2 linked regions of the Gluconacetobacter diazotrophicus PA1 5 genome follow. The protein of the gene in region 1 binds, or shares a complex with, the protein of each later gene. Links are inferred from orthologs where the notes say so. Each region holds a gene or a part of one and is shown on either strand. Other genes may lie near its edges.

Region 1 (16,989 bases):
GTCATTCCGTCCTGGGCGCGGACGGGCAGCGGCGACAGGATGGTCAGGGCGGCCATCACGCCTAGGAACGGCGGAAGGTGGCGGAATGCAGCGGACCGCATGAACGGATTTCCCCCAAGTCACGGGCAAGGTCACAAGACAGGCCCTGTTATGTACCACGGACCAGACAAAACAAAACCGGCCAGGCGACGGGCGCCTGGCCGGTTCCGACCGATCGGACGACGATCCGATCGATACGATCAGCGGACCGAGGTGATCGCGTTGCGGTTCTGGGCCCACGACTGCTCGTCGTCACCCGTCGCCGTCGGACGATCCTTGCCGTAGGAGATCGTGGTGATGCGCGAAGCAGCCACGCCCTTGGCGACCAGGTAGTCACGCGCCGCGTTGGCGCGACGCTCGCCCAGGGCGATGTTGTATTCTTCGGTGCCACGGTCATCGCAGTTGCCCGCGACCTGGATCGTGACCTGCGGATACTTGGCAAGCCAGGCGGCCTGACGGTCGAGCGTCGCCTGGGCGTCGCTGGACAGGTTGTTCTTGTTCAGCTCGAAGAACACGCGGTCGCCGACATTGGCGACCAGGTCGGCTTCGCTGCCCGGGGTGACGCCGGTGCTCTGCGCGGCGGCGCCGGTTCCGGTCGTGGCGCCCTTTTCGTTCTCACCCGAGCACGCCGCCAGAAGAACGGCCATGCCAAGCGCACCAAGAAGCTTCAGTCTCATTATTTTAGATCCTGAGATCGGTTCCCGCGTGGAACCATATGATTAAGTTGCCGGGTAAAGGTCCGGTCCCGACACTCGTTTTGTTCCGCCAACAACCCAGAGGCAGAACGTTGCGAACACTGGAGACCACTTGCCGGTTAGCGCCAGACGCGACGAAGCGTCAAGATGCCCGGAACACATGTCCGATATCTTGTTTCAGTATTGACCGGAAAAGCACAGTAACGCGCTTCCCCGGTCTTTAAATCTTAACCGTTCAGCGGCGACCAGGCCGGGTCGGACGCGCCGCCGGCCGGAATCGCGCGTTCGTGGAAGCCGGTGATATCGACGGTGCTGATGCCCGAGGAAAACCCTGCCCCGCCGGCCCCCGCCGCCGTCTGGCGGCAGAAGGCGATCACCCGTCCGTTCGGGCAGAAGGTGGGGCTTTCGACGGTGAAGCCCTGGGTCATGATCCGCTCGCCCGTGCCGTCGGGGGCCATCACGCCCAGCGAGAAGCTGCCGTTGGCGATCCGGGTGAAGGCGATCAAATCCCCGCGCGGTGACCAGACCGGCGAGCCGTACACGCCGTTGCCGTACGAAATACGCCGCGCGTCGCCGCCGCCCGCGCTCATGATATAAAGCTGCGGCGAACCGCCCCGGTCCGAGTTGAAGACGATCTGCGACCCGTCCGGGCTGTAGCACGGGCTGGTATCGATGGCGCCGGAACTGGTGATCTGCCGCTTGGCCCGCGTGACCAGGTCCACGCTATAGATGTCCGACCCCGCGCCGCGCGTGGCCGACAGGATGACCGCCCGCCCGTCCGGCGCGAAACGCGGCGCGAACGAGATCCCTTCGAAATCGCCCAGCAACTGCTGCCGGCCCGTCGCCAGGTTGAGCATGTACACGCGCGGGCGGTTGTTGGCGTACGACATGAACGCCAGTTGGTCGCTGGTCGGGCTGAAGCGCGGGGTCAGGGTCAGCCATTGGCCCCCCGACAGGTAATGGCTGTTGGCGCCGTCCTGGTCCATGATCGCCAGCCGCGTCGTCTGGTGCTCGCGCGGACCGGACCGCGCGATATAGGCAATGCGGGTGTTGAAATAGCCCTTTTCGCCCAGCAGCCGTTCATAGATCACATCGGCGATGATGTGCGCGATCTTGCGCGCGTCGCCGGCGCCCGCCGTATAGGCCGTGCCCTGGATCTGCTGGCCGGTCAGCACGTCCCACAGGCGGAATTCGACGCGCAGGCCGCCACCGCCGGTCGTCGCCGAACCGCTGACCAGCGCGCGGGCGCCCAGCGACTTGTATGTTCCGAAATCCGGCACCCCCACGGGCAGCGACCCGCTGATCGGGGAGAACAGGCCGCAATTCCCCAGGTCGCCCGAGATCACGCTGCTGACCAGCGCGCCCGCGTCGCCGCCCAGCGCCGGAATGACGATGGGAATCGGCGCCGTGCGGGCCTGGTCCACCGTGATTTCGGCGGCACCCGGGCCCGCCGCGGGCGCGCCCTGCGCAAGGGCCGACAGCGGCGCGGCCAGGATGCCGGCCGCGATGCCGCCGCCCGTTCCCAGCAGCATGCGGCGGCCGAGATGGGTCGCCAGCAGCGATGCATCGGTATCGGAAATCCAGGGGGAAGTCGGCGGAAGGTCACAGGGACGCATGGTCTTCTCCTCGAACGCACCGCCCGTGCATGGGCTGCGGCAGGTTGTGCTGCTTCATGGGCGGAAAACGAATTTGAGCTGCCGCGTTTGCCCCAGCATCGCCTTGGGCAGCGGCAATTGCGCGCAGGTGGGGCTGAGCACCGCCGCGCGGGCCCGTTCCGCCAGCGCGCGATAGGACGAATCGGCGTCCATGCGCGCCTGGGTTTCCGGCGCGAACTGGACGATGCGGGCCATGCCCGTGGCATCCACCGTCACCACCAGATGGGCGACGAAGGTGGCGTAATCCCGCGCCGCCGTATCTTCGGTATAGCAGCGGCGCACGGCATTTCCGATCGCGCGCTGGTCGGCCGCGTTCAGCGCGCTGGTGATGTCACCGTCCGGCGCGCCGCCGCCGTTGGGTGCGCCGCCCTGCAGCGGGTTGGCGCGCGCCTTGGGCGGATGGGTCTGCTTCTGGTCCGCGCGGAACGCATCCAGCGTCGCCAGCAGCGAGTGCGTGTCAGGCACCGCCTTCTTCGTCTCGTTCGGCTGGGTGACGTGCGAGAATTGCTGCATCTTGGGCAGCGCGTTGGGTTCGGGCTGCGGCGTCGGCGGCGAGGCCGCGCGCGAGGGCACCGGCGGCGCCGGCGGGGTCGGCGGCGCCTGGACGGCGTCGGGCGACGGTTCCTCGACCTTCGGCGGCACCTGCGTGTCCGGAAGTTCGACCGGCGGGGTTTCCGGCGGCGGCGGCATGGGCGGCGGCGGAGGGGGCGGCGGCGGCGGTTCCTCGGTCGGCGCCTGGACCGGCGGCGTCGGGGCCGGGGGGGCCTCCTGCGGCACGGGGGCCGGCGCGGGCGCGGGCTTGGGGGCCGGCTTTTCGGCCTTGTGCGGGGTGCCGCCGCTGTCCGAACTGGTGAATTCCATCTCGATCGTCGGCGGGGGCGGCGGTTCGGTGGGCACCGGAATGGGCAGCCCCAGCAGCACTGCCAGCAGCAGCGCCATATGCGCGGCCCCCGACACGACGATCGATCGCCGCATCAGGATACGTTCGGAACGGCGCGGCTGAACCACGACGAGGATGCTCCTAGCCGATGACGATCAAGGGGGGCGCGATCAGGGCGCGCCGCCGCCGGACGGCGGCTGCTGGGCCAGGAGGGCGACGTGGGTGAAGCCGCCCGCCGTGATCCGGCCCATCACTTCCATCACGCGGCCGTAATCGATGTGGGAATCGCCACGGACGAAGATCCGGTGCGCGGGGTCGTTCTGCGCCGCCGCGCGCAACTGGTCCACGAGTTGGTCGGACGAGACCGGGTTGTCACCCAGGTACAGCGCGCCGTCCGAGCGGATGGACACGGTGATCGGCTTGGTGTCGGCATTGACCGGCGCCGCGTCGGTTTTCGGCAGGTCGACATTCACGCCGCTGGTCATCATCGGCGCCGTCACCATGAAGATGATGAGCAGCACCAGCATGACGTCCACCAGGGGGGTGACGTTGATGTCCGACATGGGACGCCGGCGCCCGCGGCGCCCACCCCCTCCACCGAGCGAAACGCCCATGATTCAGCCCCTTTCCTCGGACTGGCGAGAGAGGATGGCGGCGAATTCGGTCCCGAACGCCGCCATGCGGTCCTCGAACAGAGACAGGCTGTTGTTGATGACGTTATAGGCGATCACCGCCGGGATGGCGGTCACAAGGCCGATGGCGGTGGCGAACAGGGCCTCGGAAATGCCGGGGGCGACCACGGCGAGGTTGGTGTTGTGCATCGCGGCGATGGCCCCGAAGGCGTGCATGATGCCCCACACCGTGCCGAACAGGCCGATGAACGGCGCGACCGGGCCGATCGTGGCCAGGAAGATCATCCAGCGGCCCAGGCGCTCCATCTCCCGCGTGATCGTGATGTTCATGGCGCGATCGACGCGTTCCTGCACGCCGCCGCGCGCCAGGTCCACGCCCGAGATCCGCGACGAGCGGCGCCATTCGCCCATGGCGGCGCCGAAGACCGCCGCCAGCGGGTGAACGGGCTTCGCCCCGTCGGTCTCATACAGGTCGTCCAGGCTGCCGCCCGACCAGAACTTGTCCTCGAAGACGCCGGCCTGCCGGTTGACGCGCCGCAGGGTGACGATCTTGTCGAAAATGATGCCCCACACCACCACGCTGCTGAATACCAGCCCGATCATCACCAGCTTGACGACGATCGCCGCATGGAGAAACAAACTCCACAGCGACAGACCCGACGCTGCCGCGCCCAGGTTAGCCGCGTTAACCGCTTGGTCCAAAAACGCCTCCTGCACCTTCTGCCCGTCGCCGCGCGATCGCGATCCCGACCGCCGAGTCGGGGGCAGTCTGACACTGCACTCCAGTGCGTTCCTTATAGGTTTCCGCGGGAAAGCAGAAGCACCCCAGCCGCAGGACACACCCATCGAAACAAGAAATTACCGACCGGCCTTCAATCCACGAGTCCAGTCAGAAGATCACGCCATAAAGGCGGAAATCGGGCGGCCCGGCCATCGGCCGCGCGCACGCAGGCCAGGCGGACATCCAGCGCCGCGCACAGCGTCTGCCCCAGCAGGAAGGTCTGTTCCAGCCGGCAACTGGCCGAGCCCAGTTCGGTCAGGCGCGTGGTCACCGTCACGACGTCGTCCAGTCGCAGCGGAGAGCGGTAGTCGATGCTGGCGTTGCGCACCACGAAGGCGAGGCCGAAATCGTCCAGCAGCGCGGACACCGGCTGGCCCAGGCCGCGAATCGCCTCGGTCCGCGCGCGCTCGGCCAGGCCGAGATACCGGGCGTGGTAGACCACGCCGCCGGCGTCCGTATCTTCGTAATAAATGCGGAAAGGAATGTTGTGCCTCACCCGTCGTCCCCCTGCAGCAGGTCGCCCTGGCCCGTCTGCCGTGGCGGGGGGGCAAGCCCCAGATGCCGCCAGCCCCGCTCGCCCAGCGTGCGTCCCCGGCTGGTACGCAGGACCAGCCCCTCCTGGATCAGGTAGGGTTCGACCACGTCTTCCAGCGTGTCTCGCGCCTCGGCCAGGGCGGCGGCCAGGGTTTCCACCCCCACCGGGCCGCCGTGATGATGTTCGGCGATGCGGCGCAGATAGCGCCGGTCCATCCCGTCCAGCCCCAGCGAATCGACTTCCAGCCGCGACAGGGCGGCGTCGGCCATCGCGCGGTCCACCGGGCCGCCACGGGTGACCGAGGCGAAGTCGCGCACCCGCCGCAGCAGGCGCCCGGCGATGCGCGGCGTGCCGCGCGACCGGCGGGCGATTTCCTCGGCCCCTTCCGGCGTCAGGTCGAATTCCAGCTTCCGCGCCCCGCGCGAGACGATCTGGCGCAGTTCGTCGGGGGTGTAGAACACCAGCCGCAGCGGAATGCCGAACCGGTCGCGCAGCGGGGTGGCCAGCAGCCCGGCCCGCGTGGTCGCGGCCACCAGGGTGAAGGGCGAGAGGTCGATGCGCACCGAGCGCGCCGCCGGCCCCTCGCCGATGATCAGGTCGAGCTGGAAATCCTCCATCGCCGGATACAGCACTTCCTCGATCGCCGGCTGCAGGCGGTGGATTTCGTCGATGAACAGCACGTCACGGGGCTGCAGGTTGGTCAGGATGGCCGCCAGGTCGCCCGCGCGCTGGATCACGGGGCCCGAGGTCGCACGAAAGCCGACCCCCAGTTCCCGCGCCACGATCTGCGCCAGCGTGGTCTTGCCCAGCCCCGGCGGGCCGTGCAGCAGCACGTGGTCCATCGCCTCGCCCCGCTGGCGGGCGGCGGCGATGAAGATGGCCAGGTTCTCGCGGCTGGCCTTCTGGCCCGTGAAATCGTCCAGGGTCTGCGGCCGCAGCCCGGCTTCGGCAGCATCTTCCGCATTGCGGGCGGGATCGACCTCGCGGAGGGGGATTTCGGTCATCGGGCAAGTTCCCGCAGGCTTTCGCGGATCACGACATCCAGGTCCGCCTTGCCGTCCAGGCGCGCCAGGATGCGCCCCACCACCGGCTGGGCCTCGGCCCGGCGGAAGCCCAGGCCCGCCAGCGCCAGCAGGGCATCGGCTTCCACCCCGCCCGAGGCCGGGGGGGCCGCGATCGTCACGCCCGGCCCGGCGGGCATGCGCCCGGCCTTGTCGCGCAGTTCGGTCAGGATGCGCTCGGCCAGCCGCGCGCCGACACCCGACACCCGGGTCAGGCTGGCCTTGTCCGCCGCCGCGATCACCCCGGCCAGGTCGCCCGGCGACAGGGCGGAGAGAATGGCCAGCGCGACCTTCGCCCCCACCCCCTGGACCGTCGTCAGCAGGCGGAACCAGTCGCGCTCCGCGGCTTCCGCAAAGCCGTAGAGCAGGAAGGCATCCTCGCGCACCACGGTCTCGACCAGGACGCGGGTCACATCGGGCGGACGGGGCAGCGCCGAGAGCGTGCGGGTGGAGGCATGGACCAGATAGCCGACGCCGCCGACATCGACCACGCAGCGGTCGGATTCCATCTGCCCCACCAGCCCGGTCAGGTGCGCGATCATGCCATGCGGGTCCCGGCCGACACCCGCAGGGCGCTGGCCCGGTGATGGGCATGGCAGATCGCCACCGCCAGCGCATCGGACGCGTCCGCCCGGCGGATCGTCGCCCCGGGCAGCAGACGGCGCACCATCATTTCCACCTGATCCTTGCTGGCGGCGCCGGTGCCGACCACCGCCCGCTTCACCGCCATGGCACCGTATTCCGAAACCGCGATTCCGGCCAGCGCCGGCACCAGCAGCGCCACCCCGCGCGCATAGCCGAGCTTCAGCGTCGAGGCCCCGTTGCGGTTGACGTACGTCTCCTCCACCGCGGCCTCGCGCGGGCCGTACCGGCGCACGAGGTCCAGCAGGGAATCGTGCAGGCAGCGCAGCCGCTCCGGCACGGGCGCGTCACCGTCCGTGGCGATCACGCCGTCCGCGACATGGCACAGCCGGTTGCCGTCCACATCGACCAGCCCCCAGCCGGTGAAGCGCAGGCCCGGATCGATGCCCAGCAGCCGGACCATCCGTCCATTCGGCCCCGTGGCGGGCGTCAGGCGGACAGCCTCTCGGCCACGTCGTCGGGCAGGTCGAAATTGGCGTAGACCGCCTGGACGTCGTCATGTTCGTCCAGCACGTCGATCAGCTTCAGCACGCCGCGCGCCTTGTCCTCGTCCAGGGTCACGACGGTGCCGGGGCGCCAGTCGAACTTCGCGCTGGACGGTTCGCCGAAGCGGGTTTCCAGCGCGTCGCGCACGGCGAAGAACGATTCCACGGGGCATGTGACCTCGTGCCCCTCGTCCGTGCTTTCGACGTTTTCGGCGCCGGCTTCGATCGCCGCTTCCAGCATCTCGTCCTCGGTGGCGACCGCGGCCGGATAGGTGATGACGCCCAGGCGGGTGAACATGAAGGACACCGAATTGGTCTCGCCCAGCGACCCGCCATGCTTCGAGAACGCGGCGCGGACATCCGAGGCCGTGCGGTTGCGGTTGTCGGTCAGGGCTTCGACGATCACGGCGACGCCGGCCGGGCCGTAGCCCTCGTACCGGACCTCGGCATAATCGTCACCGCCGCCGGCGCCGGTCGCCTTCTTGATCGCGCGCTCGACCGTGTCCTTGGGCATGTTGACTTCGCGGGCCGCGGAAATGGCGGCGCGCAGGCGGGGATTGGATGCCGGGTCGGGCATGCCGGACCGCGCGGCGACGGTGATTTCGCGAATCACCTTGGCGAACTGCCGGGCGCGGCGCGCGTCCTGCGCGCCCTTGCGATGCATGATGTTCTTGAACTGGGAATGACCCGCCATGGCTCGTCTCTACTGAAGTGTATGCAAAATCTTCTTTTTTCGGGAGAAAACGGGCCTCCCGATCAACCCATCCGCCCGTGACAGTGCTTGTATTTCTTGCCCGACCCGCAGGGGCACAGCGCATTGCGCGGCGTTTCGCCCCAGCTTGACGGGTCGTCGGGCATGATCGCCGACGCGCCGATCGGGGTCGCGACGGCGATGTCGGCCGTCGCGGCGCCATAGGACCCGACCGGCTGCGTCATCAGGCCGGGCGCGGGTTCGGAGGCAAGGCCGGGGACATGAGGGTCGGCATGCAGTTCGGCCACGCCGGCAAAGGGATTGTCCAGCACCGGGGGCGCGACCTCGACCCGCGACATGGTCGAGGTCACGCGCAGGCGCAGGGCGTCCAGCATCGCGGTGAAAAGCTGGAAGGCCTCGTGCTTGAATTCGTTCAGCGGGTCCTTCTGGCCGTAGGCGCGCAGGCCGATGCCCTGGCGCATCTGGTCCAGCGCCAGCAGATGTTCCTTCCACACCGAATCGAAGGTGGTCAGCAGCACCTGCTTTTCGATGTAGCGCATGACCGACGGGCCGAAATTGGCCGCCTTGGCGGCCTGGGCCTGCAGGGCGGCCTGTTCCAGGCGTTCGGTCACCGCGTGGCCGTCCACCCCGTCCTCGCGCGCCCAGTCGGCAATGGGAAGGTCCAGCCCCAGGATACCGCGTGCGTCCTCGGCCAGCTCCGCGCTCTGCCATTGCTCGGCGAACGAGCGTTCGGGGATGCGGCGGGCGACCATGTCGTGGATGATGTCCGTCCGCATGTCCTGGACCGTCGCCGCCAGGTCGTCCGCCGCCATGTATTCCCGGCGCTGGGCATAGACCTCCTTGCGCTGGTCGTTCATGACGTCGTCATATTTCAGCGTGTTCTTGCGCATGTCGAAGTTGCGGGCCTCGACCTTCTTCTGCGCGCGCTCCAGGGCCTTGTTGATCCAGGGATGGACGATCGCCTCGCCCTCCTTCAGGCCCAGGCGCTGCAGCATTCCGCCCATGCGCTCGGTCCCGAAGATGCGCATCAGGTCGTCTTCGAGCGAGATGAAGAAGCGCGAACTGCCCGGGTCGCCCTGGCGCCCGGCGCGGCCGCGCAACTGGTTGTCGATGCGGCGGCTTTCATGCCGTTCGGTGCCGATGACGTACAGGCCGCCGGCCTTGGTGACGATGTCATGGTATTCGGCGACCTGGGCGCGGATTTCGGCCTCGCGCCGCGCATGTTCCTCGGGGTCCTCGATTTCCGCCAGTTCCTGGCGGATGCGCATTTCCACATTGCCGCCCAGCTTGATGTCGGTGCCGCGCCCGGCCATGTTGGTGGCGATGGTGATCGCGCCCGGCGCGCCGGCCTGGGCCACGATCGTGGCCTCCATCTCGTGGAAGCGGGCGTTCAGGACATTGTGGCGGATGCCCCGCTTGGTCAGCAGTTCCGACAGATATTCGCTCTTCTCGATCGAGGTCGTGCCGACCAGGACCGGCTGCGGGGTCTTGGCGATGTCCTCGATCAGCGTGCTGACGGCCTCGTATTTCTCGCGCGCCGTCAGGTAGACCTCGTCATCGTCGTCCTTGCGTGCCACCGGCAGGTTGGTCGGGATTTCGACCACGTCCAGCTTGTAGATCTCGGCGAACTCGTCGGCCTCGGTCATCGCGGTGCCGGTCATGCCCGACAGCTTGGGATAGAGGCGGAAATAATTCTGGAAGGTGATCGAGGCCAGCGTCTGGTTTTCCTGCTGGATCTCGACATGCTCCTTGGCTTCCAGCGCCTGGTGCAGGCCGTCGGAATAGCGGCGCCCGTCCATCATGCGGCCGGTGAATTCGTCGATGATGACGACCTTGCCGCCGCGCACGATGTAATCCACGTCCCGCGCGAACAGCGTGTGGGCGCGCAGCGACTGCTGGACGTGGTGGATCACCGCGATGTTGTGGATATCGTACAGCCCGCCCTCGATCAGCACGCCGGCCTCGCGCAGCATGGCCTCGACCTGCTCGGCGCCCGCGTCGGTCAGGATCACCGAGCGGAATTTCTCGTCCTTCTCGAACGCCTCGGGCGTCTTGACCAGTTCGTGGATGACCGTATCGACCGAACGGTACAGGTCGGAACTGTCCTCGGCCGGGCCGGAGATGATCAGCGGCGTCCGGGCCTCGTCGATCAGGATCGAATCGACCTCGTCCACGATGGCGTGGTGGAAGGGCCGCTGCACCATGTCCTCGATCCGGTACTTCATGTTATCGCGCAGATAATCGAAGCCGAATTCGTTGTTGGTGCCGTAGGTGATGTCCGCCTGGTAGGCCGCCCGCCGCTCGTCGTCGGGCATGTTGGGCACGATCACCCCGGTGGTCAGGCCCAGGAAGGCGTAGAGCTTGCCCATTTCCTCGGCATCGCGGCGGGCCAGGTAGTCGTTGACCGTGACCACGTGGACGCCGCGGCCGGACAGGGCGCTGAGATAGACCGCCAGCGTCGCGACCAGGGTCTTGCCCTCGCCGGTGCGCATCTCGGCGATGCGGCCGGCATGCAGGACCATGCCGCCGATCAGCTGCACGTCGAAATGGCGCATGCCCAGGACGCGCCGGGCGGCCTCCCGCGCCACGGCGAACGCTTCGGGCAGCAGGGCGTCCAGCGTCGTGCCGGCGGCGACGCGCTGGCGGAATTCCACCGTTTTCGCCGCGAGTGCCGCGTCGTCCAGCGCCCGGACCTGCGGCTCCAGCGCGTTGATCTCGGGCACGCGGCGCTGAAAGGCCTTGAGCGAGCGATCGTTGGCGGTTCCAAACAGGGCACGGGCAAGACTGGCGAACATGTAGACCTTCCGGGATGGCGCGGCTCCCCCCGCCGGACCCCCGGACGGGCTGGAACTGTAGGAATGGCATTCTCGCGCGGCATCTGAGATAGGACCCGCGCCGTCACCGGTCAACCGAAGCCGGCCCGATGAGGCTGTCTTGCAGGAGCGGACGGGCTCGGCCATGATGCGTCGGACGCTTTATAATCTAGCAGGCTGTCGGGTTGGGGTACCTGGCTCTGGCGATCTGCGGTAAGCTTTCAGGATGAGCAGCTTCATTCCGTTTGATCGATCGCAGCCGTATCTTCTGCCGCCGGATCTGAAGTCATGGCTGCCGTCGGACGATGTGGCGCATTTCATCGTGGCGGCGGTAGAGCGGGTGCCGTTGAGGGCATTTTCCGTTCCTGTGCGGACTGGCGGCAAGGCGCAGTATCATCCGCGCCTGATGCTGGCGCTGCTGATTTACGCCTATGCGAACGGCGTGTTCTCATCGCGTCGGATCGAACGGGCGACATATCGTGATATCGGTATGCGCTTTGTGGCGGCGAACCTGCATCCTGACCATGACACGATCGCGACGTTCCGGCGCGGCAACCGCACGGCGATCGAGGCAGCGTTCATGCATGTACTCCTGCTGGCACGCGAGACGGGACTGGTGCGGCTTGGCACGGTGTCGATCGACGGCACGAAGATCGATGCCAATGCCTCGAAATACCGTTCCATTCGTTATGATCGCGCGAAAGAGCTGCGCGAGAAACTGGCCACCGATATCTCCACCCTGATGGAACGGGCAGAGGCGGCGGATACAACCGATGTGGATCATCAGGCGTTGCCGGAGGAACTGGCCCGGCGGGAGGCTCTGAAGGCAAAGCTGGATGAAGCCTGTGCGCGACTGGAGGCGGAAGCCCGCGAGCAGGCCAAGACCGCCCGACCAGAATATGAGCGCAAGAAGGCAGCTTTTGATGCGAAGCGGGGACGGCGCGGTCGGCCGCCGAAAGAACCGGACGATGAACCGCCACCAGACCGGCAGATCAACCTGACCGATCCGGACAGCAAGCTGATGCGCCGCTCCGACGCGCATGAATACCGGCAAGCCTACAATGCCCAGGCCGTGGTTTGTGCCGAGGGCAGCCAGTTGATCTTGGAAAATGGCGTCGTTGCGACGACGGCGGACGCGCCCAGCTTCGCCGCCACCATCCTGGGTATGGAGGAGAGGATCGGCCTGCCACGAACCGTCCTCGCCGACACGGGTTTCGCCAGCGGCAAAGCCGTCGAAACGTTGCAGGCCAGCGGCGTGGACCCGCTGGTCGCCATCGGACGCCCTGTGAATCGGCGCCCTTATGACTTCCGGCCAGAACCGCCACCCAGGGAGCCGCGCCGGATCACCGAGCCCTGGCGCCTGGAAATGAAGGCCAGGCTGCAACAGAACCCGGCAAAAGCCCTTTACGCCTTACGCAAGCAGACCGTCGAACCGGTCTTCGGTATCATCAAGAGCGCCATGGGCTTCACCCGTTTCCATCTCCGTGGCCTCCCCAACGTCGCAACAGAATGGACGCTCGTCGCCCTCGCATATAATTGCCGTAGGATCACGCGACTGACGGCCGCATAAACGCCGTCGTCGCCATCACTCATCACTACGGCAGCGCCCAATCCGACAGCCTGCTAGGGTATTCAACATATGCGGCCTTCCAGCCCGGCAGCCTCCTTTCTGGCGGCGGCCCTGCTCGTCCCTGCGCTTTCCGTCACTCAAGCCCATGCCGCAGCACCCGCGGCGTCCGCCGCCCCCGCCGCGGCACCGGCCGCGCCGGCCAATCCGAATCCTCTCGTCGCCAGCGTGAATGGCGAGGATATCCACCTGAACGACGTGCGGCAGGCCGCGGCGAACATGCCCGCGCAACTGCGCCAGCTTCCGCCGAACATGATCTTCCCGATGCTGCTGAACCAGTTGATCGACCAGAAGGCGATCCAGGCGGCCGCCACGCATGCGGGCCTGGACAAGCAGCCCGACGTGCAGCAGCAGATGCATGCCGCCGCGATGAACGCGCTGCAGAACGCCTATCTGTCGCAGCAGGTCACGCCGACGCTGACCGATGCCGCCGTGCAGGCCTATTACACGCAGCATTACGCCAACAAGAAGCCCGAGGCCGAAATCCACGCCCGCCACATCCTGGTCGCGACCGAGGCCGAGGCGAAGGACGTGATCAAGCAGCTGAAGGCCGGCGCCGATTTCGGGGCCCTGGCCACCAAGCTGTCGACCGACAAGGCGTCGGCCAAGCAGAATGGCGGCGACCTGGGCTGGTTCAAGAAGGGCGACATGCTGCCCGCGTTCTCGGACGCCGCGTTCGCGATGAAGCCCCACACGTTCAGCCAGACGCCGGTCCACACCCAATATGGCTGGCACGTCATCGAAGTGCTGGACACCCGGACCGCCGACGTGCCCAAACTGGACGCGGTGCGTGACGAGATCCGCCAGAAGCTGATCCAGCAGGGCGTTCGCGATGCGGTCGAAAAGGCCGTGGCCGGTGTGAAGGTCGTCCGCTACGACCCCAGCGGCAAGCCGGTTCCCGCCACGCCGGCCCCGGCCCCCGCAGCCGCGGCCAAATAAGGGCGGGCACCCGGCGCGCCCCCCGACCCCGGCCTGGTCCCCATCCAGGGGGCGGGCCGGTTTCCCGATCATGCGGAAGCAAGAAGGCCGAACCGATGGCAACCCTTCCCGTATCCCCCCTGGCCCGTACGATGCCTGACCTGCCGGCCCTGGCCGGCGTGCGCTTCGGCGCGGCGGCGGCCGGCATCCGCTATACGGGACGGACCGACCTGGTCATGGCCGAATTCGTGCCCGGCACCACGGTCGCCGGCGTGTTCACCCGCAGCAAATGCCCCGGCGCGCCCGTGGACTGGTGCCGCGCGGCCCTGCCGGAGGGACTGGCGCGCGCGCTGGTGGTCAATGCGGGCAATGCCAACGTGTTCACCGGCCGTGCCGGGTTCGAGGCGACGCAGGCCAACGCGGCCGATGCCGCCCGCCTGGTCGGCTGCCCGGCCAGTCATGTCTTCCTGGCCTCGACCGGCGTGATCGGCGAGATCCTGCCCTACAAGAAGATTTCCACCGCCCTGCCCGGCCTGTACGCCACCCTGTCCGAAACCGGCTGGGCGGATGCCGCGCGCGGCATCATGACCACCGACACCTTCCCCAAGGCGGCGGTGCGTGAAACGACGATCGGCGACACGCCGGTCCGTATCCAGGGCATCGCCAAGGGCAGCGGCATGGTGGCGCCCGACATGGCGACCATGCTGTGCTTCATCGCCACCGACGCGGCCCTGCCGCCGTCGGTCCTGCAACCGCTGCTGTCGGCGGGCACGGCGCGCAGCTTCAACCGCACGACGGTCGATTCCGATACCTCGACCTCGGACATGGTGCTGCTGTTCGCGACCGGGCAGGCCGGCAATGCGCCCGTCCAGTCCGAATCCGACCCGGCGCTGTCGGCATTCGCCGAGGCGCTGGACAGCCTGCTGCTGGAACTGGCGCTGCTGGTGGTGCGCGACGGCGAGGGCGCGACCAAACTGATCCGTATCCAGGTCACCGGGGCCGCCAGTGACGAATCGGCGCAGCGCGTGTCGATGGCCGTGGCCAATTCGCCGCTGGTCAAGACCGCGATCGCCGGCCAGGACGCGAACTGGGGCCGCATCGTCATGGCGGTGGGCAAGAGCGGCGAGCCCGCGAATCGCGACACGCTGTCGATCGGGATCGGCGGCGTGTGGATCGCCCGCAACGGCACCGTGGTGGCGGGTTATGACGAGACCCCGGTCGTGGCCCACATGAAGGGGCAGGAGATCGACATCGACATCGACCTGGGCCTGGGGAACGGCACCGGCACGGCCTGGAGCTGCGACCTGACCCACGGTTATATCGACATCAACGGTTCCTATCGCAGCTAAGACGCCATCGCACGGAGACCGACCCATGTCCGACCTGCCGCCTGGCACCAACCCGTTCGGCAGCCTTCGGCCACATTTCGTCTGGGTCTATGCGGGGTTCTGGTTCCGGGTCCTGGCCTGGTGGATCGATGCGTTCATCCTGACCATGCTGGGCTGGGTCACCCGGCTGCTGTTTGCGCCCAGCCTGTCGGTCACGCTGATGAACAGCGGGCCAGGGACGGGCAAATACCAGATTTCCGACATCGTGCAGGCCAGTTACGTGCCGGCCGACTATGCCTACTCCTACACCACGATCCAGCCGGTATGGCATTGGCATGGGCACGGATTCTACGAGATCGCGCAGTTCGTGCTGCCGGCGCTGTATTATATCCTGTTCGAATCCTCGCCGCTGCAGGCCACGCCGGGCAAGCGGGCCTGCCATATGCGCGTGACCGACCTGATGGGCCGACGGATCGGCATCGGGCGTGCGGCGGCCCGGTTCTTCGGCCATTTCCTGTCCTTCATGCTGATGGGGCTGGGATACCTGATGGTGCTGTGGACCCGGCGCAAGCAGGCGCTGCACGACCTGCTGGCCGGCACCTGCGTCATCCGCCGGCAGGAGGAGGCCCTGGTCAGCTTCGCGCCGCCCGCCTGAAGGCCGTTTTCCCCCGCGCGCATGACCCGGGGTGTCCCCGGGACCGTCCCCGGGGTATCGTCACGCTTCGCCGTCCGCCGTGGGCCGTGCGGAGCAGCAGGAGGTATCGAACAGGCATGCCGGTTTTTTCCGTCCGTCGCGATCCGCGGCGGGGCCTATCCTATGTGGCGATTCTGGTCCTGGCGCTGCTGGCCGGGGCAACGCCCGCGATCCGGCCGGCCCAGGCGGCCGACGCCGCGCCGGCCACCCAATCCTCCGCCCAGGCCCCCATGACCGCCGATCAGGCGCAGCAGGTCCTGGGGGTACTGAACGATCCGCACAAGCGCGAGGAGTTCACCCGCACCCTGACGGCCATCGCCAGGGGCCTGCCCCAGGCAGCCCCGGTTCCGGCCCGGGCTTCGGCGCCTGCCGCCGCACCCGCGCCGGCCGCGGGCAATGCGGACGTGGCGCTGGAGCCCAACAGCCTGGGCAGCGACGTCATGTCCGAACTGGCGGGCGTGCGCGACGTGACGCTGCACCAGGCGCGTGAATTCATCGGCCTGTTTTCCGACCTGGTCTTCGTCGGGCACTGGATCCATTCCGAACTGTCCAGCCCGCAATCGCGCCAGACCCTGTTCGACGCGTTCGGACGCGCCGGGCTGATCTTCATCCTGGCGCTGGCGGCCGAGCGGGGCCTGGCCATCGCGCTGCGCCGGCCGCTGAGCGCCGTGACCGCCCGCGCCGTCGAAGCCGAGCGGCAACTGAATCGCAGCGCGGAGCAGGAAACGGCGGAAGCCGCCATGCCGGCCCCGGAGACGGAGGCCGAGCAGGCGGTCCAGGACACCCGCCGGCAGGACGTCCGCAAGCAGGTCGAAACGCTGCGCATCATCCGCCGCATTCCGTATTCGCTGCTGCATCTGCTGACACAAGCTGCTGCCCGTGGCCCTGTTCCTGGGGATCGGCTACGCCGGGGCGGCGTTCGTCGGCGACGGCGAGGTCACGGAACTGGTCACGCTGACCCTGACCAACGCCTATGTCGCGGCGCGGGCAGATGTATCTGGTGGTCGAGATGGATCATGGTGCCGAAATCGCCGACCATCCGGCTGTGCGGGGCATCGGACCGGACGGCGCGGATCGTGACGCGCTGGTGGAACGTGCTGGTGGCCGTGCCGTCCATCGTCGTCTGCCTGTCGTCGCTGGGCGCGCTGTTCCACCTGGCCCCGCGCGGGACCGAGGCCCTGATCCGCGCCATCGTGCTGGCCGAGCACGTGATGATCGCGGTGTTCATCTGGCGCATCCGCAAGCCCGTCGCCATGGCCATGCAGCCGCCGGCCCGCTTCCGGGGCCGCTCGTTCTGGAGCTTCGTCGGCCATCTGGCGCATTTCTGGTGGCTGCCGGCGATGGTGTTCGACCTGGCGCTGTGGCTGGTCTGGGCGATGCATGTGCGCGGTGGATACACGTGGATCTGGCGCACCACGATCCTGACCATCGTCGTCATCCTGCTGTCGCGCGTGCTGTCGCTGCTGGCGTTCGGCCTGCAGAACAGGGTCTT
Region 2 (10,817 bases), 2.7 Mb from region 1 along the record:
TGAAGGAGCGCCTGGCATGACCAACGTGCTCGCAATCCGCAAGAAGGCGGAGCGCATGTCGCGCGAGGCGATGTATGACATCGTCCGCGCCCCCCTGATCACCGAGAAGGCGACCGCGCTTTCCGAGAAGAATCAGGTGGCGTTCAAGGTCGCGATCGACGCGACCAAGCCGGAGATCAAGGTCGCGGTGGAAACGCTGTTCGGCGTGAAGGTCCTGGGCGTGAACACGCTTGTCCAGAAGGGCAAGACGAAGCGCTTCAAGGGTCGCCCCGGCCAGCGTTCGGATGTGAAAAAGGCGTTTGTACAGCTTGCCGAGGGTCAGTCCATCGACCTGACCGCGAAGCTGGTCTGACGCGGGGTAGCAAGACAATGGCACTGAAGCACTTTAATCCGGTCACCCCCAGCCTGCGCGGAACGGTCCTGATCGACCGCAAGGAGCTCTGGAAGGGTAAGCCCGTCAAGGGGCTGACCGAAGGCAAGAACAAGTCGGGCGGCCGCAACAACCATGGGCGCACCACGTCGCGCTTCATCGGTGGCGGTCACAAGCAGTCCTATCGCTACGTCGATTTCAAGCGGCGGAAGTTCGATGTGGTCGGCACGGTCGAGCGTCTGGAATATGACCCGAACCGCACCGCCTTCATCGCGCTGGTGAAGTACGAGGACGGCGAGCTGGCCTACATCCTGGCGCCGCAGCGCCTGAAGGCCGGCGACCAGGTCGTGGCCGGTGCGCGCGTCGACATCAAGCCGGGCAATGCGATGCCGCTGTCGGCCATTCCGGTCGGCACGATCGTGCACAACATCGAGCTGAAGCAGGGTGCTGGCGGCAAGATGGCCCGGTCCGCCGGGACCTATGCCCAGCTGGTCGGCAAGGATTCCGGCTATGCGCAGATCAAGCTGCAGTCCGGCGAACTGCGCGTCGTCCGTGGCGAATGCATGGCGACCATCGGCGCGGTGTCCAACCCGGACAACATGAACCAGCACATGGGCAAGGCGGGTCGCAGCCGCTGGCTGGGTCGTCGCCCGCACAACCGCGGCGTCGTGATGAACCCGGTCGACCATCCGCATGGTGGTGGTGAAGGCCGCACCTCGGGCGGCCGTCATCCGGTCACGCCGTGGGGCAAGCCGACGAAGGGTTACAAGACCAGGGTCAACAAGCGTACGGACAGTCTGATTATCCGTCGCCGGAAGACCGGCAAGTAAGGGGCAAAGAAGATGGCACGTTCCGTCTGGAAGGGCCCGTTCGTGGACGGGTATCTACTGAACAAAGCCGATGCGTCGCGCGCGTCGGGCCGTAGCGAGGTGATCAAGATCTGGTCGCGTCGTTCGACAATCCTGCCGCAGTTCGTCGGTCTGACGTTCGGCGTCTATAACGGGCACAAGTTCCTGCCCGTTCAGGTGTCGGAAAACATGGTGGGTCATAAGTTCGGCGAGTTCTCGCCGACGCGGACCTTCACCGGTCATTCCTCGGACAAGAAGGCGAAGCGGGGCTGATATGAGCAAGCCTAAGCATCCCCGCACGCTTGCGGAGACCGAGGCGCAGGCCCTGACGCGGAACATCCGCGTTAGCCCGCGCAAACTGAACCTGGTCGCCGGCCTGATCCGCAACAAGCCCGCGTCGCAGGCGGTGGCGATCCTGACGTTCTCGAAGCGCCGGATTGCCCAGGACGTCAGGAAGACGCTGGAGAGCGCGATCGCCAACGCCGAGAACAACCATCAGCTCGACGTCGACCAGCTGGTCGTCGTCCGGGCCGAGGTCGGCAAGTCGATCGTCATGCGCCGCTTCCACGCGCGTGGCCGTGGCCGTTCGTCGCGCATCGAGAAGTTCTTCAGCCATCTGAAGATCGTCGTGGCCGAGCGTGCGGCAGAGGCTGAGACAACCGAGCAGAAGGCGGCCTGATCATGGGACATAAAGTCAATCCGATCGGGCTGCGGCTCGGCATCAACCGCACCTGGGACAGCCGCTGGTATGCCGGCGCCGACTATTCGCGCCTGCTGCACGACGACCTGAAGCTGCGCGCGCACCTGCGCCGCAAGCTGTCGGGTGCCGGCGTGTCCCGCGTGGTGATCGAACGTCCGGCGAAGAAGCCCCGCGTGACGATCTACGCCGCCCGCCCGGGTGTCGTGATCGGCAAGAAGGGCCAGGACATCGACGTCCTGCGCAAGGATCTGACCCGCATGGCGAAGACCGACGTTGCGCTGAACATCGTCGAGATCCGCAAGCCCGAGATCGACGCGACCCTGGTTGCCGAAAACATCGCCCAGCAGCTGGAGCGCCGCGTGGCCTTCCGCCGTGCGATGAAGCGCGCCGTGCAGTCCGCGATGCGTCTGGGCGCCCAGGGCATCCGGATCAATTGCGGCGGCCGTCTGGGCGGCGCCGAGATCGCGCGCGTCGAATGGTATCGCGAGGGTCGGGTGCCGCTGCACACGCTGCGTGCGGACATCGATTACGGCGTGGCCACGGCGAAGACCACCTATGGCACCTGCGGTGTGAAGGTCTGGATCTTCAAGGGCGAGATCCTTGCCCACGACCCGCTGGCGCAGGATCGTCGCGCCGCCGAGCAGGCCCCGCAGCGCTAAGCTGGCGGGACTTAGGACCGAGAAGGGCGCCAGGCGGCGCGTGAGGATTTAGAACAATGCTTTCTCCCAAGCGGACAAAGTACCGCAAGGCCCACAAGGGCCGCATTCATGGGCTGGCGAAAGGCGGAACGACACTGAATTTCGGTGCGTTCGGCCTGAAGGCCCTGGAGCCGGAGCGGGTGACCGCCCGGCAGATCGAGGCCTCTCGCCGGGCCATTACCCGCGCGATGAAACGTGCCGGTCGCGTCTGGATTCGGATCTTTCCCGATCTTCCGGTCTCGACAAAGCCCGCCGAAGTGCGTATGGGCTCCGGCAAGGGGTCGCCGGAATACTGGGTAGCCCGTGTCAAGCCGGGTCGTATCCTGTTCGAGATCGAAGGTGTTCCGCCGGAGCTGGCGCGTCAGGCGCTGGCCCTTGGTGCTGCGAAGCTGCCGATCAAGACCAAGTTCGTGACCCGCATCGGAGAGGCGTGAGATGGCAAAGGCAACAAAGCCGGCCGATCTGCGTGCCAAGACCGCTGAAGAACTGGAGGCGCTTCTCATCGACCTGAAGCGCGAGCAGTTCAACCTGCGGTTCCAGCGCGCGACCGGCCAGAATGAGGGACAGGCGCGTGTTCGCACGGTGCGTCGCGAGATCGCCCGCGTGAAGACGATAGCGTCCCAGGCGCTGAAGAAGAATGCCGTCGGCGCGGGTGCGCCGGCCGCGAAGTCCTGAAGGGAGACGGGCGATGCCGAGGCGCGTCCTGACCGGACGGGTGACCAGCGACAAGATGGACAAGACGGTCACCGTCCTTGTCGATCGTCGGGTCATCCATCCGCTGTATAAGAAGTTCATCCGGCGCTCCAAGAAGTATGCGGCGCATGATGAACTGAACGAGTGCAAGATTGGGGACATGGTGCGCATTGAAGAATGCAAGCCGATCTCCAAGCGCAAGACCTGGACCGTGGTCGTACGGAATGGTGCCCCGCTGGGCGCCGCCGACGTCGCGTCCGGCGCGCAGGCGTAAGAAGGGCATAGGCTATGATCCATCCCGAGACCAACCTGGACGTCGCCGATAATTCGGGTGCGCGTCAGGTGCAGTGCATCAAGGTGCTGGGCGGTTCCAAGCGGAAGACCGCCTCGGTCGGCGACGTGATCGTCGTGTCCGTCAAGGAAGCGATCCCCCGCGGCAAGGTCAAGAAGGGCGACGTTCACCAGGCGGTGATCGTGCGTACCTCCTACCCGGTGCGCCGCGCCGATGGCAGCGCCATCCGCTTCGACCGGAACGCCGCCGTCCTGATCAACAAGCAGCAGGAACCGATCGGCACCCGTATCTTTGGCCCGGTCGTCCGTGAACTGCGCGCGCGCAAGTTCATGAAGATCATTTCGCTGGCACCGGAGGTGCTGTGATGGCTGCGCGTATCAAGAAGGGCGACCAGGTCGTCGTGATCACGGGTTCGTCGAAGGGCAGCCGTGGTGAAGTGCTGTCGGTTCGGCCCGATGACAACAAGGCGGTTGTCCGTGGCGTCGCGGTGGCCAAGCGCCATACGCGTCCGAACCGCATGGGTGAGCAGGGCGGCATCATCGAAAAGGAGATGCCGATCCATCTGTCGAACCTGAAGCTGGTCGATCCCAAGAGCGGCAAGCCGACGCGCGTCGGTTTCCGTATCCTGGAAGATGGCCGCAAGGTCCGCGTCGCCAAGGCGACCGGCGAAGTCGTCGAAGGCTGAGGAGGCGGGGATGTCTGAAGTGCAAGAGACCCGCTCGGTGCCGCGTCTGCAGAAGCGTTTTCAGGACGAACTGCGCGCGAAGCTGCGCGAGGAGTTCGGTTACAAGAACGTGATGCAGGTTCCGCATCTCGAGAAGATCGTCATCAACATGGGCGTGGGTGAAGCCGCGGGCGACCAGAAGAAGCTGGATGCCGCCCTTGGCGAAATGACGCTGATCTCGGGCCAGAAGCCGGTCAAGACGGTTGCGAAGAAGGCGATCGCCGGCTTCAAGATCCGTGCCGGCCTGCCGATCGGCTGCAAGGTGACGCTGCGTCGCGCCCGGATGTACGAATTCCTGGACCGTCTGGTGACCATCGCGCTGCCGCGCGTCCGCGATTTCCGCGGCCTGCCCGGCAACAAGGGCTTCGACGGCCGTGGCAACTTCGCCATGGGCCTGAAGGAGCAGATCATCTTCCCGGAAATCGAGTACGACAAGGTCGACGATATCCGTGGGATGGACATCATCTTCGTCACCAGCGCGAAGACGGATGCGGAAGCGAAGGCTCTTCTGAAGGCGTTTGATCTGCCCTTCGCCGCCTGATTGCGGCGATTGGGGCTTCCGCCCAGAGGTCAGAAGACCTATTAGACACGTTGTTTGGAAAACCGTCGGGATGGCCCGACAGGTTCCGGAGGGTAGAACAAGGCATGGCCAAGATCTCCGCCGTTAACCGGAATGCCAAGCGTGCGCGCATGGCAGGCCGGGACAAGGCTAAGCGGATTGCGCTCAAGAACATCATCATGGACCGGACGCTTCCGGTCGAGGATCGGTTCGAGGCATCCATGAAACTCGCAGAGCTTCCCCGCAATGGATCGCGCGTTCGCGTGCGCCTGCGGTGCAAGCTGACCGGGCGCGCCCGCGCCAACTACAGGAAGTTCGAACTTTGCCGCGTGGCTCTGCGCGACCTGGCCTCCAGCGGTCAGATCCCGGGCATGGTCAAGTCGAGCTGGTAAGGGCGGGAAACGATGTCACTTTCTGATCCGTTGGGTGATATGCTCACCCGGATCCGCAACGCGCAGCGTGCGCGTCATGCGGCCTGTGTCGCGCCGGCGTCGAAGCTGCGCGCGAATGTGCTCGAGGCCCTGCGCCGCGAAGGCTATATCCGCGGCTATGCGCAGGAAGACCTGCGCAAGGGCGTGGCCCAGCTTCGTATCGAGCTGAAATATCTGGATGGCGAGCCGGTCATCAAGGAGATCCACCGGGTGTCGAAGCCCGGGCGCCGGGTCTACTCGAAGATCAAGGAACTGCCGCGGGTCTATGCCGGTCTCGGCGTGTCGATCCTGTCCACGCCCCGTGGCGTCCTGTCCGATGCGGAAGCCCGCGCTGCCAATGTTGGCGGCGAGGTCCTCTGCCGCGTGTTCTGAGGAGGGATACATGTCGCGTGTAGGCAAATATCCCGTCGAGGTTCCGTCGGGCGTCCAGGTGTCCATCGTCGATGGCATCTTCGTGGCCAAGGGCAAGCTGGGCGAGCTGAAGCTGCCGCTGTCGCAGCACATCGAAGCCGAGATCGCCGACAACAAGGTCTCGGTCCGTCCGGTCGGCACCGCCGCCCCGGCGCGGATGATGTGGGGCACGACGCGGGCCCTGGTGGCCAGCATGGTCAAGGGTGTGTCCGAGGGCTTCTCCAAGACCCTCGAAGTGACCGGCACCGGCTATCGTGCCGCGGTCCAGGGCAGCAACCTTGTCATGAACCTCGGTTATTCGCATGACATCGTCTATGCGATCCCCGCGGGCATCAAGATCACGACGCCGCGCCCGACCGCCATCGTGGTCGAGGGCGTGGACAAGCAGCGGGTCGGTCAGGTCGCTCTGGACATCCGCAGCTTCCGCAAGCCCGAGCCCTACAAGGGCAAGGGCGTCCGTTACGACACGGAGACCATCCGTCGCAAGGAAGGCAAGAAGAAGTAATGAGCACGCAGCAGGATCTGCGGGAGCGTCGGCGTCAGCGTCTGCGCTTCCAGCTTCGCCGCAAGGGCGGCGGGCGTCCGCGCCTGTCCGTGTTCCGGTCAGGCAAGAACATCTATGCCCAGGTGATCGACGATGTCGCCGGGCGTACGCTTGCCGCCGCTTCGAGCCTGGACAAGGCGCTGCGCGAGCAGTTGAAGACCGGCGCGGATTCCGACGCGGCTGTCGCGGTCGGCAAGCTGGTTGCCGAGCGCGCGGTGGCGGCGGGTGTGTCGCTGGTCGTCTTCGACCGCGGTTCGTATATGTATCATGGGCGTATCAAGGCCCTGGCGGAGGCTGCCCGCGAGGGCGGTCTCGCCTTCTAAGGAAAGGGGCACGCAATGGCACGTGAACCGAGAGAAGGCGGCCGGGGTGGCCGCGATCGTGAGCGCGAAGGCGACGATCTCGTCGACAAGCTGGTCACGATCAACCGTGTTGCGAAGGTCGTGAAGGGCGGCCGTCGCTTTGCTTTCGCCGCGCTGGTCGTGGTGGGGGACCAGAAGGGTCGCGTCGGCTATGGCGCCGGCAAGGCCCGCGAGGTGCCCGAGGCAATCCGCAAGGCGACCGACCGCGCCAAGCGCGCGATGATCCGCGTCCCGATGAAGGAGGGCCGTACCCTCCATCACGACGTCGCCGGTCATTTCGGCGCCGGCAAGGTGGTGCTGCGTTCGGCCGATGCCGGCACGGGCATCATCGCGGGCGGCCCGATGCGCGCGGTGTTCGAGAGCCTGGGCATCAATGACGTGGTCGCGAAGTCCCTGGGGACCCGCAACCCGCATAACATGGTCAAGGCGACCTTCGCCGCGCTGGAGCGTTGCGCCAGCCCGCGCACGGTGGCCAACCGCCGTGGCAAGAAGGTGTCGGACATTCTGGGCCGCCGCGACGTGGCCGGAACCGGGGAGGCCGCCGCCGATGTCTGAGGCCAAGACGATCCGGGTCACCCAGGTGGCCTCGGGCAACGGTCGCAAGCCGGGTCAGCAGGCGACGCTGGTCGGGCTGGGCCTGAACAAGATCGGCCGCACCCGGGAACTGGAGGATACTCCTTCGGTTCGCGGCATGATCACCAAGGTGTCCCACCTCGTGAAGGTGGAGGGTTGAAATGAACCTGAACGAACTGCGCGATAACGCGGGCTCCCGCTATCGCAAGAAGCGTCTGGGTCGCGGCATCGGGTCCGGCAAGGGCAAGACGTCGGGCAAGGGCGTGAAGGGCCAGAAGGCGCGTGAGGGCGTGTCCCTCAACGGCTTCGAGGGTGGTCAGCTTCCGCTGTATCGCCGTCTGCCGAAGCGCGGCTTCAAGAACATCTTCCGCAAGGAATATGCTCCGGTGAACCTGGGCGCGCTGGACAAGGCCATCGCGGACGGCAAGATCGATGCCGGCACCGTGGTGACCGAGGACGTGCTGCGCACGGCCGGCCTGGTCGGGTCGGGCAAGTTCGCGGGCGTCCGCCTGCTGGCGAAGGGCGAGCTGGCCCGCGCGGTGACCATCGAGGTCTCCGGCGCGTCCGCGACCGCCGTTGCCGCGGTCGAGAAGGCCGGCGGCAGCGTCCGGACCAAGGCGGCGCGCGACGAGGCCCAGGCTCCGGCCTGAGGGCTGCGGCGGAACACGATTCGGGGTGGGGCGCCGGTCCGGCGCCCCCCTTCCGATCGGGATATTGCCGCCCCTTGGGTGTCCTCTCCGGCCTTGTCTCTTGCGCCGGACCGAGGCGACACCCTACACTCTTTGCTGATGTGTCATGACAGCGTCCCGTTTCGTGCGGTGGCGCTGTTGTTGTGAAAGGACGGGCGCATGGCCTCCGCGGCCGAGCAGCTGGCTGCCAATATGAATTTCAGTTCCTTTGCCAACGCAACGGAACTGAAGAAGCGAATCTGGTTCACCCTCGGGGCGCTGATCGTCTACCGTCTGGGAACCTACATTCCCGTTCCCGGTGTCGATGCCACGGTCATGGGCCAGCTTCTGGCCCGCCACCAGGGCGGCATCCTGGGCATGTTCGACATGTTCACCGGCGGTGCGCTGGGGCGTATGACCGTGTTCGCGCTGAACATCATGCCCTATATCAGCGCCTCGATCATCGTGCAGCTGATGTCGGCGGCGCTTCCCTCGCTGGAAAACCTGAAGAAGGAAGGCGAGGCGGGACGGCGCAAGCTGAATGAATATACCCGCTACCTGACGGTCCTGATCGCGCTGTTCCAGGCCTACGGCATTGCCGTGGGGCTCGAGAACATGCACAGCGCCGCCGGGGCCGCGGTGGTGGCGCCGGGCATGTTCTTCATCGTCTCGTGCGTGGTGACGCTGCTGGGCGGCACGATGTTCCTGATGTGGCTGGGTGAGCAGATCACCTCGCGCGGGGTCGGGAACGGCATTTCGCTGATCATCTTCGCCGGTATCGTCGCCAACCTGCCCCATGCCCTGGCCAGCCTGTTTCAGCTTGGCTACACGGGCGCGCTGTCGCCGTTCTTCGTGCTGGTCTTCCTGGTCCTGGCCGCGATCACGATCGCCTTCATCGTCTTCATGGAACAGGCGCAGCGCCGCGTGGTGATCCAGTATCCCAAGCGGCAGGTCGGCCAGCGCATCTATGGCGGCGACTCGACGCACATGCCGCTGAAGGTGAATACGGCCGGGGTGATTCCGCCGATCTTCGCGTCGTCGGTGCTGCTGATCCCGGTGACGATCGCCGGCTTCATGAACAATGCGTCCATGCCGGGCTGGCTGTCGTTCCTGGGGCAGGAACTGGGGCAGGGGCAGCCGCTGTACATGCTGTTCTATGCGGGAATGATCATCTTCTTCTCGTATTTCTACGCCGCGGTGACCTTCAATCCGCAGGAAACCGCGGACAACCTGCGCAAGCAGGGGGGCTTCATCCCCGGCATCCGTCCCGGAGCGAACACGGCGGCCTATTTCGACCGGATCCTGACGCGGCTGACCAGCATCGGCGCCGCCTATCTGGTCGCGGTGTGCCTGCTGCCGCAGATCCTGATCAGCCACTATAATGTCCCGTTCTATTTCGGCGGCACCAGCCTGATCATCATCGTGTCGGTCACCATCGACACGGTGACGCAGATCCAGTCGCACCTGGTGGCGCACCAGTATCAGGGCCTGATGCGCAAGGCCCGTGGGAAAGGCAGGGCGCGGTGAACGTCATCTTTCTTGGCCCCCCCGGGGCCGGCAAGGGCACCCAGTCCAAGCGGCTGGAAGCCCGGTATGGAATTGCGCAGATCTCGACCGGCGACATGCTGCGGGCCGAGGTCGCGGCGGAAAGCGCGATCGGCAAGCAGGCCAGGGCGCTGATGGATGCCGGGCAACTGGTGCCCGATGACGTCATCGTCGCCATGCTCGAATCCCGGATCGCGCAGCCCGATTGCGCCAAGGGATTCATTCTGGACGGATTCCCGCGGACCCAGGGGCAGGCGGTAGCGCTCGATTCGATGCTGAAGCGTCGCGGAGCCCGAATCGACGTTGTCCTGTTTCTGGAAGTCGACGAGGAGGCGCTGGCGGACCGGATCGCCGGGCGTTTCACCTGCGCGACCTGCGGAGCGGGATATAACGACCTGTTCAAGAAGCCCAAGGTGGAGGGCACCTGCGACGTCTGCGGCGGCCACAGCTTCGTGCGCCGCGAGGACGACCGGCGTGAGACCGTCGCGGCCCGCCTGGTGGCCTATCGCAAGCAGACGGCCCCGATCCTGCCTTACTACGAGGCCGAGGGGCTGCTGCGCCGGATCGATGGCATGGCGGATATCGACACGGTGACGGCGAAGGTGTTCGAAATCATGGATGCGATCACGAAGAAGTGATCGTTATTCATTGACTCCAAAGGGCGCGCGGGTATATTGCGCGCCCTCAAGGTATCGGCTCCCGTGTCATGGGATACGGAGTGCCGAGAAAACGAATCCGATTGATGATGGGGTTGACCGGCGGTGCCGGCACGTTCACGACGCTCCGGCATGGCCGGTGGTGTGGAAAAGCCCCGGCGACGATCTTTAGGGCCCGTGCGATGCGGGTGGACGAGGAGTAAGTGGCGTGGCGCGTATTGCCGGCGTGAACATCCCAACCAACAAGCGGGTGACGATTGGCCTGCGTTATATCTATGGCATCGGCGAGACGAAGGCTGAGGAAATCTGCCGTCGTCTCGAGATCCCGGCCGAGCGCCGGGTCAACGAGCTGTCCGACGACGAGATCCTTAAGATCCGCGAACTGATCGACAGCGAGTATCGGGTCGAAGGCGATCTGCGTCGCGAAGTCGCGATGAACATCAAGCGTCTGATGGACCTGGGCTGCTACCGCGGCCTGCGCCATCGTCGCGGCCTGCCGGTTCGTGGTCAGCGGACCCACACCAACGCCCGCACCCGCAAGGGCAAGGCCGTTGCGATCGCCGGCAAGAAGAAGGCTACCCGCTAAGCGGCTTTCGCCGCATTCGCGGCCCGTGTCGGGTGCCCTCGCGGTACCGGGCGCGGGCCGCGTCTTTGAACAGACAGGACCAGGAAGACTATGGCGAAGGCTGCTGCTCCGCGTATTCGCAAGAAAGAGCGGAAGAACATTATCTCGGGGGTGGCGC

What was found.
Region 2: the proteins of secA (region 1) and secY are in contact, whole or in part, in a crystal structure (PDB 3DIN), measured with the Thermotoga maritima proteins. The link is inferred for Gluconacetobacter diazotrophicus PA1 5 from one-to-one orthologs. Residues at the interface, in WP_004082002.1 of Thermotoga maritima: Glu261, Ala262, Arg263, Lys300, Ala301, Arg302, Thr303, Ile304, Ile305, Leu323, Tyr324, Asp325, Pro326, Val329, Ser330, Tyr333, Ile336, Lys340, Phe345, Val349, Glu363, Phe364, Tyr374, Ser375, Gly376, Gly377, Glu393, Ile395, Thr482, Ser483; in WP_004081795.1 of Thermotoga maritima: Glu108, Gly109, Glu110, Glu111, Ala236, Glu237, Arg238, Arg239, Ile240, Thr241, Ile242, Gln243, Tyr244, Ala245, Arg246, Arg247, Val248, Thr249, Gly250, Arg251, Arg252, Val253, Tyr254, Gly256, Ala257, Ser258, Thr259, Tyr260, Leu261, Pro262.

The regions. Positions count from the first base shown.
Region 1 is NC_010125.1:808,717-825,705, reverse strand. The notes cover bases 7,962-11,229. They hold secA (preprotein translocase subunit SecA), read right to left. Parts: upstream 10,913-11,229; coding sequence 8,162-10,912; downstream 7,962-8,161. Other genes in these bases: GDI_RS03785 (IS1182-like element ISGdi13 family transposase), read left to right, coding at 11,157-11,229; GDI_RS03795 (YebC/PmpR family DNA-binding transcriptional regulator), read right to left, coding at 7,962-8,099. Outside these bases: GDI_RS03845 (tetratricopeptide repeat protein), read right to left, coding at 1-101; peptidoglycan-associated lipoprotein Pal, read right to left, coding at 240-716; Tol-Pal system beta propeller repeat protein TolB, read right to left, coding at 962-2,350; GDI_RS03830 (hypothetical protein), read right to left, coding at 2,405-3,397; protein TolR, read right to left, coding at 3,440-3,883; protein TolQ, read right to left, coding at 3,887-4,603; GDI_RS03815 (YbgC/FadM family acyl-CoA thioesterase), read right to left, coding at 4,774-5,178; Holliday junction branch migration DNA helicase RuvB, read right to left, coding at 5,175-6,221; Holliday junction branch migration protein RuvA, read right to left, coding at 6,218-6,820; crossover junction endodeoxyribonuclease RuvC, read right to left, coding at 6,817-7,323; more of GDI_RS03795, read right to left, coding at 7,350-7,961; more of GDI_RS03785, read left to right, coding at 11,230-12,500; GDI_RS03780 (peptidylprolyl isomerase), read left to right, coding at 12,570-13,496; bifunctional glutamate N-acetyltransferase/amino-acid acetyltransferase ArgJ, read left to right, coding at 13,592-14,824; GDI_RS03770 (RDD family protein), read left to right, coding at 14,850-15,458. UniProt on the Escherichia coli protein: Required for protein export, interacts with the SecYEG preprotein conducting channel.
Region 2 is NC_010125.1:3,487,548-3,498,364, reverse strand. Bases 7,231-10,226 are described here. They hold secY (preprotein translocase subunit SecY), read left to right. Parts: upstream 7,231-8,053; coding sequence 8,054-9,400; downstream 9,401-10,226. Other genes in these bases: GDI_RS16045 (adenylate kinase), read left to right, coding at 9,397-10,056; rplO (50S ribosomal protein L15), read left to right, coding at 7,367-7,855; rpmD (50S ribosomal protein L30), read left to right, coding at 7,231-7,365. In the rest of the region: rplD (50S ribosomal protein L4), read left to right, coding at 1-20; GDI_RS16140 (50S ribosomal protein L23), read left to right, coding at 56-352; rplB (50S ribosomal protein L2), read left to right, coding at 370-1,200; rpsS (30S ribosomal protein S19), read left to right, coding at 1,213-1,491; rplV (50S ribosomal protein L22), read left to right, coding at 1,493-1,897; rpsC (30S ribosomal protein S3), read left to right, coding at 1,900-2,577; rplP (50S ribosomal protein L16), read left to right, coding at 2,634-3,050; rpmC (50S ribosomal protein L29), read left to right, coding at 3,052-3,291; rpsQ (30S ribosomal protein S17), read left to right, coding at 3,305-3,583; rplN (50S ribosomal protein L14), read left to right, coding at 3,598-3,966; rplX (50S ribosomal protein L24), read left to right, coding at 3,966-4,286; rplE (50S ribosomal protein L5), read left to right, coding at 4,297-4,866; rpsN (30S ribosomal protein S14), read left to right, coding at 4,971-5,276; rpsH (30S ribosomal protein S8), read left to right, coding at 5,289-5,687; rplF (50S ribosomal protein L6), read left to right, coding at 5,698-6,231; rplR (50S ribosomal protein L18), read left to right, coding at 6,231-6,593; and 4 more genes. UniProt on the Escherichia coli protein: The central subunit of the protein translocation channel SecYEG. Consists of two halves formed by TMs 1-5 and 6-10.